4 regions of the Delftia sp. Cs1-4 genome follow, and region 2 is predicted to be linked to each of the others. Evidence: predicted binding sites of a transcription regulator. Region 2 holds the regulator's gene; each other region holds the start of a gene.
The links. The regulator LexA, encoded in region 2, represses DNA repair genes until DNA is damaged. The targets are predictions, from matches to a motif close to ACTGTATNNNNATACAGT.

Region 1: a site for LexA is predicted at 2,452-2,469, ahead of recA (recombinase RecA). Genes of this name have one in related genera too.
Region 3: a site for LexA is predicted at 2,721-2,738, ahead of DELCS14_RS21045 (PA0069 family radical SAM protein). Genes of this name have one in related genera too.
Region 4: a site for LexA is predicted at 2,057-2,074, ahead of DELCS14_RS07640 (DNA topoisomerase IV subunit B). Genes of this name have one in related genera too.

Annotation. Positions count from the first base shown of each region.
Region 1 is NC_015563.1:6,352,722-6,357,350, reverse strand. It holds gene yddG (aromatic amino acid DMT transporter YddG) at 1-641, shown strand, start outside; gene recX (recombination regulator RecX) at 638-1,114, opposite strand; gene recA (recombinase RecA) at 1,318-2,421, opposite strand; gene DELCS14_RS27930 (MarR family transcriptional regulator) at 2,569-3,069, shown strand; gene DELCS14_RS27925 (response regulator transcription factor) at 3,169-3,843, shown strand; gene DELCS14_RS27920 (sensor histidine kinase) at 3,938-4,629, shown strand, end outside.
Region 2 is NC_015563.1:3,664,550-3,669,178, reverse strand. It holds gene DELCS14_RS16045 (FecR domain-containing protein) at 1-366, opposite strand, end outside; gene DELCS14_RS16040 (sigma-70 family RNA polymerase sigma factor) at 371-847, opposite strand; gene DELCS14_RS16035 (hypothetical protein) at 1,103-1,435, opposite strand; gene lexA (transcriptional repressor LexA) at 1,688-2,362, opposite strand; gene DELCS14_RS16025 (asparaginase) at 2,461-3,450, shown strand; gene adk (adenylate kinase) at 3,542-4,198, opposite strand; gene kdsB (3-deoxy-manno-octulosonate cytidylyltransferase) at 4,463-4,629, opposite strand, start outside.
Region 3 is NC_015563.1:4,800,526-4,805,154, forward strand. It holds gene DELCS14_RS21035 (mandelate racemase/muconate lactonizing enzyme family protein) at 1-561, opposite strand, end outside; gene DELCS14_RS21040 (LysR family transcriptional regulator) at 668-1,534, shown strand; gene DELCS14_RS21045 (PA0069 family radical SAM protein) at 1,572-2,714, opposite strand; gene rnk (nucleoside diphosphate kinase regulator) at 3,009-3,413, shown strand; gene DELCS14_RS21055 (acyltransferase family protein) at 3,487-4,629, opposite strand, start outside.
Region 4 is NC_015563.1:1,719,389-1,724,017, reverse strand. It holds gene DELCS14_RS07645 (lytic transglycosylase domain-containing protein) at 1-37, opposite strand, end outside; gene DELCS14_RS07640 (DNA topoisomerase IV subunit B) at 41-2,023, opposite strand; gene DELCS14_RS07635 (MFS transporter) at 2,205-3,410, shown strand; gene DELCS14_RS30965 (hypothetical protein) at 3,424-3,573, shown strand; gene DELCS14_RS07630 (class I SAM-dependent methyltransferase) at 3,645-4,214, shown strand; gene dapA (4-hydroxy-tetrahydrodipicolinate synthase) at 4,290-4,629, shown strand, end outside.

The DNA.
Region 1 (4,629 bases), 2.7 Mb from region 2:
CGATTGGCCTGGCGCAGGACCGCGCCCAGGCACTGGAGCTGGGGCTGATCAATTACCTGTGGCCCAGCCTGACCATCGTTTTGGCCGTGCTGCTGCGCCAGCAGCATGCGCGCTGGTGGCTGTGGCCCGGCGTGCTGCTGTGCCTGTGGGGCCTGACGCGCGTGCTGGGCGGTGATTCCCCGCAACTGCGGGGCATGGCGGACCACATGCTGTCCAACCCGCTGGCGTATGGACTGGCTTTTGGCGCCGCCCTGCTGTGGCCCTGCTATTCGCTGGCTGCGCGGCGCTGGGGCGGTGGCCACAATGCCGTGGGCCTTTTCCTGATATGGACCGCGCTGGCGTTGTGGATCAAATGGCTGTGGCTGGGCGGTGAAGGCGGCATGCAATGGTCGGGCACCGTGGTGCTGCAATTGCTGGCCGTGGGCGGGCTCACCGCCCTGGGCTACAGCTGCTGGGAGCACGGCATACAGCACGGGCATCTGGCCGTGATGGCTGCCGCCTCGTACTTCACGCCCGTGTTCTCTGCCTTGCTGGCCAGTGCCTGGCTGCAGGTGCAGCCGGGCTGGGGCTTCTGGCAGGGCGTGGTGCTGGTGACCGTGGGGTCGCTGGTGTGCTGGGGTGCGACCCGGCGCGCAGGCTAGCCTTCGTCCTCTGCTCCTGCGTCCCAGTCTTCGCTGCGCCCCCGCAGCACCTTGCTCGCAATTTCTCCACCAAAACCGCGCGCGGCCAGGAAACGCATCTGCTTGAGTCGTTCCTGCGGTGTGGTCGGTGGTGCGCCGAAGCGCTGGCGCCATACGGCAAGGGCGCGCTGCAGTTCGGTGGCACGCAGTTGCTCTGCGGCGGCGCGCACCAGGCCGTCGTCCAGTCCCTTGTTGCGCAACTCCTGCACCACGCGTGCCGTGCCAAAGCGCGCGGCCTTGCGGTGCAGCACGGACTCGGCCACGCGCTGGGCACTGATGAAGCCGCGCTGCTCCAGCGCGTCGAGCATGGCGCCCAGGTCTTCGCCTTCCTCCACATGAGGGGCGAGCTTGCGTTCCAGCTCCAGCCGTGAATGTTCGCGCTGGCCCAGCAGCTTGAGCGCCCGGCCCTTGAGCGACAGCTTGGCGAATCCCATGCGGCAATGTCTCCTGAATCGTCCCGAATAAAAAAGGCCCCCACGCTCCCCTTGCTGCGCAAGGTCCGCTGCCCCCCAAGGGGGGCCGCTTTTTTGCCTTGGGGCGTCCCGGCGATAAAAAAGGCGCAGACGTGAGCCTGCGCCAAGATGGCAAACACAGTGTGTGCAGGCGCGGCAGCGCCTGCAGTGAGGGGTCAGGCCGCTCAGGCTTCGATCACGCCGTCCTTGTCGGCCTTGGCCTTGCCCGCCTTGGCGGCCTTGGCTTCGGGGGCATCGCCACCGGCCGTGGGCAGCAGGGCGATGCCCAGGCTGTCGCGCACCTTGTTCTCGATCTCCACGGCCAGGCCGCTGTTCTCGCGCAGGAATTCGCGAGCGTTGTCACGGCCCTGGCCGATCTTCTCGCCGTTGTAGGCATACCAGGCGCCCGACTTGTCGAGGATCTTGGCGTTGACGCCCATGTCCAGGATTTCACCTTCGCGCGAGATGCCTTCGCCGAAGAGGATGTCGAACTCGGCGGTCTTGAATGGAGGCGAGACCTTGTTCTTGACGACCTTGACCTTGGTCTCGTTGCCGATGGCCTCGTCGCCCTTCTTGATGGTGCCGGTGCGGCGGATGTCCAGGCGGACCGAGGCGTAGAACTTCAACGCATTGCCGCCCGTGGTGGTTTCGGGGCTGCCGAACATCACGCCGATCTTCATGCGGATCTGGTTGATGAAGATGACCATGCAGTTGGTCTTCTTGATGGTGGCTGTCAGCTTGCGCAGCGCCTGGCTCATCAGGCGGGCCTGCAGGCCGGGCAACTGGTCGCCCATCTCGCCTTCGATTTCGGCCCGGGGTGTGAGGGCGGCCACCGAGTCCACGACGATCATGTCCACGGCACCCGAGCGCACCAGGCTGTCCACGATTTCCAGGGCCTGCTCGCCGGTATCGGGCTGGCTGATCAGCACTTCGTTGAGGTTCACGCCCAGCTTCTGGGCGTAGCTGGTGTCCAGTGCGTGCTCGGCGTCGATGAAGGCGCAGGTGCCGCCCTGCTTTTGCATTTCGGCGATGACCTGCAGCGTCAGCGTGGTCTTGCCCGAGGATTCAGGGCCGTAGATCTCGATCACGCGGCCACGGGGCAGGCCGCCCACGCCCAGGGCGATGTCCAGGCCCAGCGAGCCGGTGGAGACGACCTGGATGTCCTGGATGGCTTCGCCTTCACCCAGGCGCATGATCGTGCCCTTGCCGAACTGCTTTTCGATCTGGGCGAGTGCGGCCTGCAGGGCCTTGGCTTTTTCACTGTTGGCGGTGGTGACGGCGGTGTTCATGCGGACTCCTGGGTTGGCTGGGGTTTCAGCTCTGTATTTGCATTCAGGCTGGATGCTTGAACAGTAGTTTATGGGCTTGTTGGTTTGTTTTGTTGGTGTTTTTAGTCAGTTTTCCTGACTTGTTGGATTTGCCTCCACAATGCATCCATGAGTGAGTTTTCCCCCGTCACGCCGCCCGCCGACGCCTGGCGCCAGACCCACCTGGGCCGCCTGCTCGGCCATGCCATGCGGCGGTTCGACGCGCGTGTGCTGCAGCTCATGGCGCGCGATGTGGAGGTGCCGCTGGCGCTGTCCAATCTTGCGGCGCGCGACAAGGTGGGTGCGGCCCACATCCACATCACGCGGCATCTGCCGCTGGCTGGCGACAGGCTCACCGACCTGGCCGAGCGCGCTGGCATGACCAAGCAGTCCATGGGCGACCTGGTGGCCCAGTGCGAGGCCTGGGGCCTGGTCACGCGCGAAAGCGACGAGCGCGATGCGCGCGCACGCCGCATCCGCTTCACGCCTGCGGGCCTGGCATGGCTGCAAGCCTTCCATGACGCCGTGTCCCAGGCCGAGGCCGAGTTCCGCGAGGAAGTCGGCGACGACATCGCCACCGTGGTGGCGCTGGGGCTGGAGGCCTATGCGGGCGGCGGCTCACTCGGGTAAGGTCCCTGCCCGTGGGGCGGGGCGCATCCTAGAATCCTAGGAATCAAAGACGCGCATTTCCAACATCCAGAGCGCGTCTGTATTTCAGGAGACAACCCCATGCGCATTCTGATTGCCGAAGACGACCAGGTCCTGGCCGATGGTCTGCTGCGCAGCCTGCGCGGCTCGGGCGCCGTGGTCAGCCATGTGGCCAACGGCAGCGAGGCCGATACCGCGCTGATGACCAGCAGCGAGTTCGACCTGCTCATCCTGGACCTGGGCCTGCCCAAGATGCACGGGCTCGAAGTGCTCAAGAAGCTGCGCGGCCGGGGCGATGCGCTGCCGGTGCTCATCCTCACGGCAGCCGACAGCGTGGAAGAGCGCGTGCAGGGGCTGGACTACGGCGCCGACGACTACATGGCCAAGCCGTTTGCGCTGTCCGAGCTGGAGGCGCGTGTGCGCGCTCTCACGCGGCGCGGCATGGGTGGCGCCAGCAGCACCATCAAGCACGGCCCCCTGGTCTACGACCAGGCCGGCCGCGTGGCCACCATCGACGGCAAGATGGTCGAGCTGTCGGCGCGCGAGCTGGGCCTGCTGGAAGTGCTGCTGCAGCGGGCCGGGCGGCTGGTCAGCAAGGACCAGTTGGTCGAGCGCCTGTGCGAATGGGGCGACGAGGTCAGCAACAACGCCATCGAGGTCTATATCCACCGCCTGCGCAAGAAGATAGAGCGCGGCCCCATCCGCATCGCCACCGTGCGCGGCCTGGGCTACTGCCTTGAGAAGATCGCTTCCTGAGGCAGCTGCCCCGGCTGTCAGGCCCGGGTTGGCTTGCCTGCGCATAGTGGCGGATGCCACGGGGCCGTGAACCCGTCGTGAGGGCTGCCCGCCGATGAAAATCTTCCAGCGTGAACAGCGCTCACTGTTCGGCGAGATCCTTGACTGGATGCTCACGCCGCTGCTGCTGCTGTGGCCCGTGAGCCTGGCGCTGACCTGGCTGGTGGCCCAGGGCCTTGCCAACAAGCCGTTCGATCGTGCGCTGGAGTACAACGCCCAGGCGCTGGCGCAACTGGTGATGGTGCAGCAGGGCAAGGTGCTGTTCAACCTGCCGCAATCGGCCAGCGAGATCCTGCGCGCCGACGAGTCGGACACCGTGTATTTCCAGGTGCTGGGCGTAAAGGGCGAATACCTGGCCGGCGAGCGCGATCTGCCGCTGCCGCCCGAGTCCGACGATCCGCCATCCGGCGATCTATCGCCCGGCGGTGCACCGACCGGCGGGGCCGTGCAGCTGCGCGATGCGGAGTTTCGCGGCATTGACCTGCGCGTGGCTCATGTCTGGGTGCGCATGCCCCTGCCCGACGAGCCCCAGGCCCTGGTCCAGGTGGCCGAGACGCGCGAAAAGCGCAGCGTGCTGGCCACGGAAATCATCAAGGGCGTGATGCTGCCCCAGTTCGTCATCCTGCCCCTGGCCGCCTTGCTGGTGTGGCTGGCGCTGGCGCGCGGCATCAAGCCGCTGCACCGGCTGGAGGAGCGCATCCGCGCGCGCCGGCCCGAGGACCTCTCGCCCATCAACCACAAGGACGT
Region 2 (4,629 bases):
CCGGCGCTCGCCTGTGGCTGTGCGCTGCCCTGCCTGCCAGCTTTCCAGTGGTGCGCCTTTCCAGGCCATCCAGGCCGTGGCGCCGCTGCCCAGGCCCAGCGCCACGCCGCGCACCACGGAGCGGCGGGTGGGCGAGGCGCGACGGCCCAGCGCCTGGCGCGCCAGGGGGGCGGGCAGATGCGACAGTTGCGCGGTGACGGATTGCACGCGCAGCCAGGCGCGCTGGTGGGCGGGATCGGCCTCATGCCATTTCTGCCAGTCCTGTTGCAGGCCCGCTGTGGCGGAGGCGCCGCGCAGTTTCACGTGCCAGGCGGCGGCCTCATGCAAGGCGCGGCGGTCGTTGCCTTCCAGATGTCTCTCGCCCATGTGGCTATGCCAGGACCAGGCAGCAATGCTCCATCGCCCGGGTCAGGTAGTTGCTGACGGTGCGCAGCGATACACCCAGGCGCTGGGCGATCTCTGGGTAGCTCAGTTCCTCGAACTGGGCCAGCACGAAGGCTTCGCGAACCTTGGGCGGAAGGCCTTGGAGCATGCGGTCCACATCCAGCAGGGTCTGCTGGACGATGGCCTGCTCTTCGGGCGAAGGCGCCAGCGATTGCGGCAACTGGGCCAGATAGTCCAGATAGGACTGCTCCAGCGTGCGGCGGCGAAACAGGTCGGCGACCAGGCCCCGGGCGATGGTGGCCAGGTAGCGCCTGGGTTCGCGGATGTCCTGCTGCGGCAGGGGCGAGCGCAGCAGGCGCACAAAGGTGTCCTGGGCCAGGTCGGCGGCATCGTCACGGTTGCCCAGGCGTTTGCGCAGCAGGCTTTCCAGCCAGGGATGGTGGTTCTGGTAGAGGCTGTGCACGGAGAAGGCTGGGGCGGAGGAGGCGGGCGCGCAGTGGCAATCGCTGCTGCAAAAGATAATAAGAATGCTTATCAATTATCTTTCAGGCCGGCGCCCCTCCCGCAAAGAGGGCGTCCACTTGTTGCATGTGCGCTACAGGGTAGTGGTGGCCGCCAGCCTGCAGCAGCTTTGCGCAGGCCGATTCCTCGTGCGGCACGCGGTCCACGCCACCCAGTTTGTGTCGTGCAAGGTGTGTCGCACACCTTGCATCGGGCCTCAGTTGGACGCTGATCCGCCGTGTGCCTCCATGCGCTCCAGAGCAGCGCAGACATCGGCCATGCGCCCGGAGATGAACAGGCATTCCGGCTGCTCCTGCGGCGACCGCTGGATGATGCGCAGGCCTGAAGGCTGCTCAGGCGCGGATTGCAGGGTGGGCTGCGTCGGCAGCAAGGGCAGGATCAGCTGGGCATCTCCATGGTCTGCAGCGCGTGCGGCCTTGCCGCGGCGCTGCTGGCTGCGCCGGCGTGCCTTGCTGAAAGAGATCACGTTGGCGGGCTCGGGTGCTGCGGCAGGTAATGGCTGGCACGCAGGGGCTTGTGCAAGAGGCATGGCCGACTCCATGGCGGTCGCAGTCAGGCGGATGCCATGTGCCAGGCGCAGGAAGGAAAAAGAAGACAGTGTTGGCAGAGCGAATCCCATGTGACGACTCCTGTTGGCGTGTTTCAAAGAGGCATGGACACAGGCAGGATTGCGGTTTGCGGGCAAAGCTCCGCCCAGGGCGAAGCTCCAAGGCTTCGCGCCTACCACCTGGGCGGTGCGTGAAATGGGGTGAGGCGGCCTGAGAAGGGCCGCCAGTCCGGCTTACATGGACATGCTGTTGCGGATCAGTCCCACGGCCAGGCCTTCAATGGCAAAGGCCTCTTCGGGGGCGACTCGGATCACCGGGTAATCGGGGTTTTCCGGCAGAAGTTCCACGCCCTGCGTGGTGCGGCGCAGGCGCTTGACGGTGACTTCATCACCCAGGCGTGCCACGACGATCTGGCCGTTGCGGGCTTCGTGTGCGGACTGCACGGCCAGCAGGTCGCCGTCCATGATGCCCGCGTCGCGCATGGACATGCCGCGCACGCGCAGCAGATAGTCGGGGCGCGTCTGGAACAGGCTGGGCTCGACGGAATAGGTTTGGTCGATATGTTCCTGGGCGAGAATGGGCGAGCCCGCCGCAACGCGGCCCACCAGGGGCAGCATCAGCGGTGCCAGGGCCGACAGCGGTAGTCCGAAGCTGGTGCCGCGCGCAGCATTGATGTTGCGCACGGTGTCGGTACGCAGGCGAATGCCGCGCGAGGTGCCGCTGACCAGTTCGATCACACCTTTGCGGGCCAGGGCCTGCAGGTGTTCTTCGGCTGCGTTGGCGGACTTGAAGCCCAGCGTGTTGGCGATTTCCGCGCGGGTGGGAGGCGCGCCCGTGCGGGAGATGGCGGCCTGGATCAGGTCCAGGATCTGTTGCTGGCGGGCGGTGAGCTTGGGATGGTCGAGCATGGCGTGCGTCCGGTCCTTGAGGGCAGATGGCAGGCTGGGAGGCCATCTGATGATTTATACAGTATCTGTATTTTTAACCAGTTTTCCAAGAGGTGCAAGTGGGGCAGTCAAAGTTGGTGATTCTGGGCACGGGCGGGACCATCGCCGGCCGGGCGGATTCGCAGTCGCAGGGCGTGGGGTACAAGGCCGGGCAGATCACGGTGCAGTCGCTGCTGGAGGCCGTGCCGGACCTGGAGCAGCAGGCGCTGGGGCCCGTGCAGACGCAGCAGATCGCGCAGGTGGACAGCAAGGATATGGACTGGCCCCTATGGCGCGCGTTGCTGCGCGCCTGCACGCAGGCACTGGAGGATGCGGATACACGCGCCGTGGTGATCACGCATGGAACGGACACGCTGGAAGAGACGGCCTGGCTGCTGCACAGCCTGCTGCCGGCCACCAAACCCATCGTGTTGACCTGCGCCATGCGCCCGGCCACGGCCCTGTTGGCAGACGGACCACAGAATCTGCGCGATGCCGTGACCGTGGCTGCCATCGGCGGGCGCAGCGGCGTATGGGTGGTGGCAGGCGGCGAGGTGCATGCGGCAGCCCAGGTGCAGAAGGTCCATCCCTACCGGCTGCAGGCAATGCGCTCCGTGGAAGGCGGGCCGCAGGCGTTGGTGGAGGAAGGGTGTGTGCGCTGGCTGGTGCCCGATGCGCCGTCCTCCCCCTCCGCACCGTCCACGCGGGCCATGGTGCCTGTGACCATGTCATCTGATCTGCTGGCGCTGGATGAGCTGCCCTGGGTCGAGGTGGTGTTCAGCGGCGCTTTGGCGCGTGCCAGCGGCGTGGATGCGCTGGTGGCGGCAGGCGTGCGTGGCATCGTCGTGGCTGGCACGGGCAATGCGACGGTTCACGAAGGCATGGAAGCGGCCTTGCAGCGCGCCCGCGACAAGGGCGTCTGGATCTGGCGGGGCACGCGCTGTGCCGAAGGCCTGCCCGTGGCCTCCGGCCTTGGGACCAACCCGGCAGAGGCCGATCTTGCGCAGCTGCCCGTGGCAAAGGCCCGGATTGCGATGATGCTGGCGCTGGCAGCGCAGCCGCGCGATTGAGCCTGCGGCGACGCCGGCATTTCTTCAGTTGCTGGCGGTCAACAAAAAAGCACCCGGCGGGTGCTTTTTTCGTTGCGGCACATGGCCTGCATCACTCAGCCAGTGCAGCCAGTGCGCGTTGGGTGATGTCCTCGACCGAGCCCAGGCCGCTGATGGCGCGGTACTTGGGCGCCGCTGCGGCTTCCTTTTCGGCCCATGCGCGGTAGTAGTCCACCAGGGGGCGGGTCTGGCTGCTGTAGACGTCCAGGCGCTTCTTGACGGTTTCTTCCTTGTCGTCTTCGCGCTGCACCAGCGGCTCGCCGGTCACGTCGTCCTGGCCTTCGACCTTGGGCGGGTTGAACTTGACGTGGTAGGTGCGGCCCGAGGCGGGGTGGGAGCGGCGGCCGCTCATGCGCTCAATGATGGCGTCGAAGGGCACGTCGATCTCCAGCACGTAGTCCAGCTTCACGCCAGCGGCCTTCATGGCGTCTGCCTGGGGAATGGTGCGGGGAAATCCATCAAACAGGAAGCCATTGGCGCAATCGGCCTGGGCGATGCGTTCCTTGACCAGATTGATGATCAGGTCGTCGCTGACCAGTTGGCCGGCGTCCATCACGGCCTTGGCCTGCTGGCCCAGGGGCGTTCCGGCCTTGACGGCAGCACGCAGCATGTCACCGGTGGAAATCTGGGGGATGCCGTACTTCTGGCAGATGAAAGCGGCTTGCGTGCCTTTGCCGGCGCCGGGTGCGCCCAACAAAATCAGTTTCATGGAAGTCCTTGAGGAGAGTAGAAATTCTTGTCTGCCGGATCGGCCCACCGGGGCGGACAGTCCATGCGTCATATTTTTGTCGCGGGCAAGGATAGCACGCACAGGGCTAACACTGGCTTACACGCAGAGGGCAAAACTGTCGCCTGTGCAATCTCCAAAAACTGCGTTTTGCTGTCCGACAAAACCGCATGTGCAGTTGTGTTGTGAATGGCGATGCCGGGCATCGCCATTGGCGCATCTGTATTGGCGTATGCGGGATCGGATTCAGGCGGACAACCGGGCGCGCACCCGCTCCAGGTCTTCGGGGGTGTCCACGCCGGGGCCTGGTGCATGGGGCGTCAGGTGGACGGCGATGCGGTGGCCGTGCCACAGCGCGCGCAACTGTTCCAGCGCCTCCAGCACCTCGGTAGGGGCGGGAGAAAGCTGCGGGA
Region 3 (4,629 bases), 1.1 Mb from region 2:
GCGCGCCGCCTTCACGCGCGACTCCTCGCCCTGGGGCGACCAGCGGCCGGTCTTCATCTTCACGGCCTGAAAGCCCAGTTCGACATAGCCGGCCATCTCCTCGCCGACATGGCCGGCGGTCTTGCCGTCCACGTAGTAGCCGCCGCTGGCATAGGCCGGCACCGTGTCCAGCTCCACCGCGCCCAGGTACTTGTGCAAAGGCAGCTGGGCGGTTCGGGCATTGAGATCCCACAGCGCAATGTCGAGTGCGCTCAGTGCGCGCATCACGGTGCCCATGCGGCCTTGCAGCAGCGCCTCCTGGTACATCTCCTTCCACAGCCCTTCGACGGACAGGGAATCGCGGCCCAGCAGCACAGGACCGAGCAGCTGCTCGACCGCGACACGGAACAGCTCGCCCGCCGCATTGCCGACATAGCAAAAGCCGATGCCTTCGACGCCGTCGCTGCTGCGGACCTTGACCAGTCCGTAGTGGCGGTCGACCACGGTGCGGTTCGACAGATAGGTGACCTTGTCCAGCGGCACGCGGGCAACGCAGACTTCAATGGATTCGATGAGGGGCATGAGCTCTCCTGACATGGTTTGGAAGCGGGAACGAGCGAACTTTGCGCTTCAGGAGATCTGCAACAAAGATGGTGTCCCATGGTTCAGATGACGCAAAATGCGTCGCATGGATTCGCGCTTTCTCCAGAGCTTCATGGCCGTCGTGGACTGCGGCTCGATGGCCGACGCCGCGCGCAGGCTGGACCTGCCGCCCACCACCGTGGCCCAGCAGATGCGTGCGCTGGAGGCCGACGTGGGCTGCGCACTGCTCACGCGGGTGGGCCGGACGGTACGGCCCACCGTCGTTGGCGCCCGGATCGTGGAGCATGCGCGGGAGGTGCTCAAATCCGTGGAGAACCTGAGGTCGGCCGCCTCGGCCACCGAGCTTCCCGCAGGCCCCCTGAGGCTGGGGGCAACGCCCACGGCGCTGATGGGCCTGGTGCCCCCGCTGCTGCGCCGATGGATGAGCGCCCATCCGGCCGTGCGCGTCTACATCGAACCCGGCACTTCCTCACTGCTGCTGGACCAGGTGCAGACCGGCCATCTGGATGCGGCCATCCTTGTGCACCCGGCCTTCGCCATGCCCAAGACCTGCGAATGGCGGCTGATGCGCAGCGAGGCGCTGATTCTTCTCGCGCCCCGGGACATGAAGGTGCGCGATCCGCTGCTCACGGCCGCACGCGAGCCCTTCATCCAGTACGACCGCAAGGTGGTGGCAGGAAAAATGGCGGATGAATACCTGCGGGGCCACGGCATCAAGCCGAAAGTGCGCTTCGAGCTGGACGGCATCGAGCAGATCGCACAGCTGGTTGCGGAAGGCTTCGGTGTCTCCATCCTGCCGGACTGGCCCGTGCTGGGACCGCCGGATGCCAGAACGCGCCGATGGCCGCTGCCCCCTCCGAGCCCGTCCCGCGAAGTGGGCATGGTGTGGCTGCGATCGTCGGTGCGCTCCCCGCTGGCGGCCGCCTTGTCCGAGCTTATCGATTCCCGCTAGCGAACCATGCCCTGACCTGTGCCTGGCACGCAGGCTCTCAGAACAGGCTGCGTTGCGGCAGCAAAAGCGACGGGTGGTAGAGGCTGCAATCGAGCCGCAGCGGCTCGCGGTTGAATCCATGCCGACGGCAGGCCAGGGCAAAGCGCTGGCGCAGCAGCTCGGCCCAGTGGCCCGTGCCCTTCATGCGCTGGCCGAACTCGGCGTTGTACACGCGGCCGGCCTCGCGCTGCTCGCCCTGGATGCCGTGCAGGTCGCGCACGCGCTCCATCACGCGGCGGGCGCGGTCGGGGTAGTGCACCTGCAGCCATTGCTCGAACAGCGGCGCCACTTCCCAGGGCAGGCGCAGCACGGCATAGAAGGCGTGGCGCGCGCCTGCGTCGGCGGCCGCCTCCAGCACCTTCTCCAGGTCTTCGTTGATGAAGGGAATCTGCGGTGCCAGGCTCACGCCCACGGGTACGCCCGCTTCGGTCAGCGCGCGGATGCTGCGCAGCCGGCGGTGCGGCGCGGCGGCGCGCGGCTCCAGGTGGCGTGCCAGGTCGGCGTCCAGCGTGGTCAGCGTGATGTGCACCGAGGCCAGGCCCTGGCGCGCCAGCGGGGCCAGCAGGTCCAGGTCACGCTCCACCCCGCTGCCCTTGGTGACGATGGAAAACGGGTGGCGCGCCTCGGCCAGCACTTCGATCAGGCGGCGCGTCAGCCCCAGCTCGCGCTCCACGGGCTGGTAGCAGTCGGTGACCGAGCCCAGCATCACGGGCGCGGCCACATGGCTGGCGCGCGACAGCTCGGCGCGCAGCAGCTCGGGCAGGTTCTGCTTGGCGATGAGCCGGGTCTCGAAGTCCAGCCCCGGCGACCAGCCCAGGTAGCTGTGCGTGGGCCGGGCATAGCAATAGATGCATCCATGCTCGCAGCCCCGGTAGGGATTGAGCCCCATGTGAAACGGCAGGTCGGGCGACTGGTGGCGGCTCAGCGCCGAGCGGGCCTGCTCCCAGCGCAGTTCGGTGCGCAGGGGCGCGGCTTCCTCGCCTTCGGCCGGCGCCTCAAGACTGCCCCAGCCGTCATCGAAGGCCTCGCGCGGGTCGGTGGTGAAGCGGTGGGCCAGTTGGCTGGCTGCGCCCCGGCCCTTGATGGCGTGCAGGGGCACCCGGGCCGTGTCGTGATGAGGCGTGGGAGGACTGGGAAGCATGGAGCAACTGTATAAAAATACAGTCATACCGCCAAGCACTCCCCGCATGCCTGCAGTTGCGAAGTGGGTTTTGCCGGCTTGGCAAGTGCCCGCGCCAATCCGCACCGCACCGTGCGGGTTCGCTTGGCAGAACCCACACGGGCCTGCACAATGGGCCTATCGCACCAACTTGGTGCTTTTCTCTTTTCTGAAGATGCCTTGGCCCGGACAACCGCGTTGCCCGGGCTTTTGTCCGTTTGGGCGCCGCTGCCCTTCACTGCAGCCACGGCGCAAGCACACAAGGGAGCCAACACCATGGAGCGCAAGCCCCACATCATTCTTTCGTCCCTGGACCTGGAGCGCATCGAGGCCCTGCTGGACAAGCAACCCGCCTTCCCCGGCCGCGACGCGCTCGAGGCCGAGCTGGACCGCGCCGACGTGCTCGAGCCCAAGGAAATGCCGCCCAATGTGGTGACCATGAACTCCACCGTGCGCTTCACGCTGCTGGAGTCGGGCAAGTCCAACACGCTGACCCTGGTCTATCCCAAGGAGATGGATGGCAGCTCCGACAAGGTGTCGGTCTTCGCGCCCGTGGGCATTGCCCTGCTGGGCCTGAGCGTGGGCGACCAGTCGCGCATGGCCGGCCCCTCGGGCCAGGTCACCGTGCGCGTGGATGCCATCGAGTTCCAGCCGGAAAGCGCAGGCGAGCTGCACCGTTGAACGCCGACCGGCGTGAAGCGAAAAAGGCAGCCAACCGGCTGCCTTTGTTGTTTGTGGACTGACGCACGGCGCCTCAGCGCAGGCCTGCCAGAAACGCCGCGATCAGGCCGGTGCCCACCAGGCCCGCCTGCCAGCGCAGCGCCATGTGCCAGCTGGGAACGTGGCGCTCCACGCGCTCGTACAGCAGATGGCCGGCCGCAATCGACAGCACGAAGGCCGTGCACATGCCCAGCAGGGCGGCGGGAATGGAATGTGGCCAGAAATGGCTTTCCACGGCATTGACCAGCAGGCAGACCGAGAAGTGCACGAGAAACACCGAGTACGAAATCTTGCCCAGCCGGCGCAGCGGCGCCCAGCCTTGCGCCTGCGCAAACGCGGGGCTGCGCATGGCCACGACCAGGGCCAGCGCCGTGGCACCGGCCAGCGCGATGCGGTCGCGCCACTCCAGTGCCAGTGCCGCCACGACCAGGGCCACGATCAGCAGGGACCAGCTCCAGGCCGTCGAGGACTTGTCCGCATGCGCGGCCCAGTAGGCCAGCATGCCCAGGCCGTAGGCGCCAAAGAAGTACGGCGCCCACACATCCCATTGCGCATCCAGATTGAAGCCCAGCAGCGAAGCCGCCACGCCGATCACCACCAGCGCCTGCGCCACGCTCAGCGCCCAGGGCCAGCAGCGTGACAGGGCGTCGCCGCCAAAGCGGCGGCGCAGCAAGGCACCGCCCCAGCGCGTGCCAGCCAGCAGCAGCGCAGTCAGCGCAAACAGCTGAAAGTCGATGGACACATACCAGACGCCGGCAGACAGCGACTCCTCGCCCACGATGTTCTGCAGCAGCAGCGCATGCGCCACCAGTTGCCAGAGATCGGGCTCGCCGGAGACCGAGGCATGGTCGAACCAGGGCCGCACGGCCGCCGAGACCACGATGGCCACGACCAGCGCCACCGCATAGGGCACGACCAGACGCACGAAGCGGCGCCCGATGCGCGACCACGGATCGCTGTGCTGGCCGTGGCCTTGCGGCGCCATGCTGGCTGCCGCCAGGTAGCCGCCCAGCACCAGGAAGATCTGCACGGCCATGCGCGCATATTCATAGAGCCAGTCGATGAGGTCCGGCGCGGCCGGATGGGCGATATCGGACATGGGGCCGTAGAAGGCCAGGTGGTGCCAGATGATGGCGGCACAGGCCAGGCCCTTGGTGCAGTCGATCAGTGCACTGCG
Region 4 (4,629 bases), 1.9 Mb from region 2:
GCGGGCGGTGCTTCAGGGCGGCACGGAGCACAGTCATGGGTCAGATATCGACTTCAATGGCGTCGCCATGGAGCTCCATGAGCTCGCGGCGCGCTGCGGCCTCGCCCTTGCCCATGAGCTTGGTGACGACCTGCTCGGCCGCCGCGAAGTCCAGGTTCATGAACTGCACGGGCAGCAGGCGGCGCGTGTCGGGGTTGAGCGTGGTCTCCCACAGCTGCTCCGCATTCATCTCGCCCAGGCCCTTGAAGCGGCTGATCTGGCATTTCTCGCGCGGCACGCCGTCCTTGGCCGATTTGTCCAGGATGGCGGTCAGCTCGCCCTCGTCCAGCGCGTACATCTTGGCCGCAGGCTTCTTGCCGCGCGCAGGCACGTCCACACGGAACAGCGGCGGCAGCGCCACATGGATGTGGCCGGCCTCGATGAGCTTGGGGAAATGGCGGAAGAACAGCGTCAGCAGCAGCACCTGGATGTGCGAGCCGTCCACGTCGGCATCCGAAAGAATGCAGACCTTGCCGTAGCGCAGGCCCGACAGGTCGGGCGTGTCGTTGGGGCCATGGGGGTCCACGCCGATGGCCACCGAGATGTCATGGATTTCGTTGTTGGCGAACAGCCGGTCGCGGTCCACCTCCCAGGTGTTGAGCACCTTGCCGCGCAGGGGCAGCACGGCCTGGGTTTCCTTGTTGCGGCCCATCTTGGCGCTGCCGCCGGCCGAGTCGCCCTCGACCAGGAAGACCTCGTTCAGGCTCAGGTCGCGGCTTTCGCAATCGGTGAGCTTGCCCGGCAGCACGGCCACGCCCGAGCCCTTGCGCTTTTCGACCTTCTGGCCCGCCTTCTGGCGGGTCTGCGCGGCCTTGATGGCGATCTCGGCCAGCTTGCGGCCCCATTCCACGTGCTCGTTGAGCCACAGCTCCAGCGCGGGGCGCACATAGCCGCTGACCAGGCGCACGGCATCGCGCGAGTTCAGGCGCTCCTTGATCTGGCCCTGGAACTGCGGGTCCAGCACCTTGGCGTTGAGCACATAGCTGGCGCGCGCAAAGACGTCATCCGGCATGAGCTTGACGCCCTTGGGCAGCAGCGAGTGCATCTCGATGAAGGCCTTGACCGCCTGGAACAGGCCGTCGCGCAGGCCGCTGTCATGCGTGCCGCCGGCGGTGGTCGGGATCAGGTTGACATAGCTTTCGCGCAGCGGTGCGCCGTCCTCGGTGAAGGCCACGCACCAGGCGGCGCCCTCGCCTTCGGCAAAGCTGTCGTGGTGGCGGTCGGCAAAGCCCTCGCCCTCGAACAGGGGGATGACCGCCTCGCCATGCAGGCTTTGCTGCAGGTAGTCGCGCAGGCCGCCCTTGAACTGCCAGGTCTGGGTGTCGCGCGTCTTCTCGTTGACCAGGGTCACCGAGACGCCGGGCATGAGCACGGCCTTGCTGCGCAGAAGGTGCATCAGCTCGCCCATGGGCAGCTGGGGCGATTCGAAATAGCGGGCATCGGGCCACACGCGCACGGTCGTGCCCTGCTTGCGTTCGCCCGCGGCCAGCGGCCGCGACTGCAGGGGCTCGACCACGTCACCGCCTGAAAAGGCGATGGTGGCCACCTTGCCCTCGCGGTGGATGCAGGCCTCAAGGCGCGTGGCCAGCGCGTTCGTGACCGAGACGCCCACGCCGTGCAGGCCGCCCGAGAAGCTGTAGGCGCCGCCCTTGCCCTTGTCGAACTTGCCGCCCGCATGCAGCCGCGTGAAGACCAGCTCCACCACGGGCGCCTTTTCCTCGGGATGCATGCCGAAGGGGATGCCCCGGCCGTCGTCTTCGACGCTGTAGGAGCCGTCGGAATGCAGGGTGAAGCGGATTTTCTTGCCGAAGCCGGCCAGTGCCTCGTCGGCCGCGTTGTCGATCACCTCCTGCAGCACATGCAGGGGGTTGTCGGTGCGCGTGTACATGCCGGGACGCTGCTTGACGGGCTCAAGGCCCTTGAGCACGCGTATCGAGCCTTCGGAGTATTCGCTGGCGGAAGTGGGAGATGGTTTGACTGCCATGGGGGCGGATTGTAGTGCGCGGCCCGGCTCAGTGCTGGATGCATTCACAGTCATTGACATTGACTATCCCGAAAAAGCCGCTGCCATCAAGGGCCGCGCTGGCGCATGGGCGACCCAAGCGGCACAGCGCAAAACCCGGAGTTTCGCTAAAGTTTGCCGCATGCAAAAAAACAACCAACCCATGTCCATGGTGCAGATACTGCTGTGCGGGGGCGCAGTCGTGACGCTGTCCATGGGAATCCGCCATGGCTTCGGCCTGTGGCTGCAGCCCATCACCCAGGAGATGGGCTGGACGCGCGAGTCCTTCGCGCTGGCCATCGCCATCCAGAACCTGTCCTGGGGCGTGCTCGGCATCTTCGGCGGCATGCTGGCCGACCGCTTCGGCGCCTTCCGCGTGCTCCTGGTGGGCGCGCTGCTGTATGCGCTGGGCCTGGCCGGCATGGCCATGGCACCCACGACAACCTGGTTCGCCCTGACGGCCGGCGTGGTGATAGGCGCAGCCCAGGCAGGCACCACCTATGCCGTGATCTACGGTGTGCTGGGCCGCCAGATTCCCGTGGCGCGGCGCAGCTGGGCCATGGGCGTGACGGCGGCGGCGGGCTCCTTCGGCCAGTTCTTCATGGTGCCCGTGGAAGGCAGCCTGATCTCGAGCTTCGGCTGGTCCAACGCCCTGCTGCTGCTGTCGCTGTGCGCGCTGATGATCATTCCGCTGGCCTTCGGCCTGCGCGAGCCGGGCTTCCAGCCCGGCAACGCCCGTCCCGTGCGCGACCAGAGCGCGGGCCAGGCCGTCGCCGAAGCGCTGCGCACGCCCAGCTTCGTGCTGCTGACGGCCGGCTACTTCGTCTGCGGCTTCCAGGTGATGTTCATCGGAGTGCACATGCCCAGCTACCTCAAGGACTACGGGCTGGCGCCACAAGTGGCCAGCGTGTCGCTGGCGCTGGTGGGGCTGTTCAACATCGTTGGCACCTACGTGGCCGGCAACCTCGGCCAGCGCCTGCCCAAGCGCTACCTGCTGTCCACCATCTACTTCACGCGCTCGGTGGTGATCGTGCTCTTCCTGCTGGCGCCGCTGACGCCCTGGTCGGTCTACATCTTCTCTGCCGCCATGGGCCTGCTGTGGCTGTCCACCGTGCCGCTGACCAACGCCACCGTGGCCCAGATCTTCGGCGTGCAGCATCTGTCCATGTTGAGCGGCATGGTGTTCTTCAGCCACCAGGTGGGCAGCTTCCTGGGCGTCTGGCTGGGCGGCTATCTCTATGACCACACGGGCAGCTACCAGGTGGTCTGGTACCTGGCCATCGGCCTGGGCGTGGCCGCCGGCCTGCTGAACCTGCCCATCCGCGAAGCCCCGGTGGCACGGTTGCGCGCGGCCCAGGCCGCTGCCTGACATGACGACATCCATGACCACATCCACCAGGCCCCGCCCACGCATCCTGCGCAGGCTGGCGCTGTGGGCCGCCGTGCTGCTGGTGCTGGGCCTGGTCTTCATGCTCTACCTGCAGCCGCAGTTCATGCTGGGCATGGCAGACCAGATCTGGGCCTGCTTCTGAAATGGAAGCGGCAGCGGCGAAGGCCTGCCGGCACAATGTCGGCCGCTTTCACTTTATTTCCAAAATTGCACATGCACGCAGCCACGCCGCCCTCGTCCTGGATCCAACGCTGGTCGCACCTTCTGGCGCCCCAGGCCTCGGTGCTTGACGTGGCCTGCGGGCCCGGCCGGCACATGCGCTGGTTCCATGCGCGTGGCCACGCCGTCACCGGCGTGGACCGCGACGCCCAGGCCCTGGCCGGCCTGCAGGGCGTGGGCGAGCTGCTGTGCGCCGACATCGAAAACGGCCCCTGGCCCCTGCCCGGCCGGCAGTTCGGCGCCGTGGTCGTGACCCACTATCTGTGGCGCCCGCTGTGGCCGGCACTGCTGGACAGTGTGGCCCCCGGCGGCGCGCTGCTGTACGAAACCTTTGCCCAGGGCAATGAGGCTTTCGGCAAGCCTTCCCGCCCCGATTTCCTGCTGGCGCCCGGCGAGCTGCTGCAGGCCTGCGCGGGCTGGCACATCGTGGCCTACGAGCACGGCCAGCTGGGCGAGCCCGATCGCATGGTCCAGCGCATTGCGGCACTGCGCCCCGATGCAACAGGCCGGGAACCCGTGGCCATGCTGGCGCATCAGAAGGCGTCAGGGTCTGCAATCGCCTGAATCCCTACAGGCGCCCGCCTTGGGCCTGCCTCCGACACTCGTTAGAATGATCCTTTCCCGTTTTTTCTTGCGGACATGACATCCTCCTCCGTCGCTCTCACTGGCAGCATCGTTGCCCTCATCACGCCCATGCACGAGGACGGTAGTGTTGACTACCCGGCGCTGCGAAAACTCATCGATTGGCATGTGGCCGAAGGCACGGACTGCATCGGCGTGGTGGGAACGACAGGTGAATCCCCCACCGTCAACGTGGAGGAGCACTGCGAAATCATCCGCGTGTCCGTCGAGCAGGCCGCAGGCCGCGTGCCCGTGATGGCCGGCTGCGGCGCCAACAGCACGCACGAAGCCATCGAGCTGGCCCGCTACGCCAAGAAGGTCGGCGCCGACAGCCAGCTGCAGGTCGTGCCCTACTACA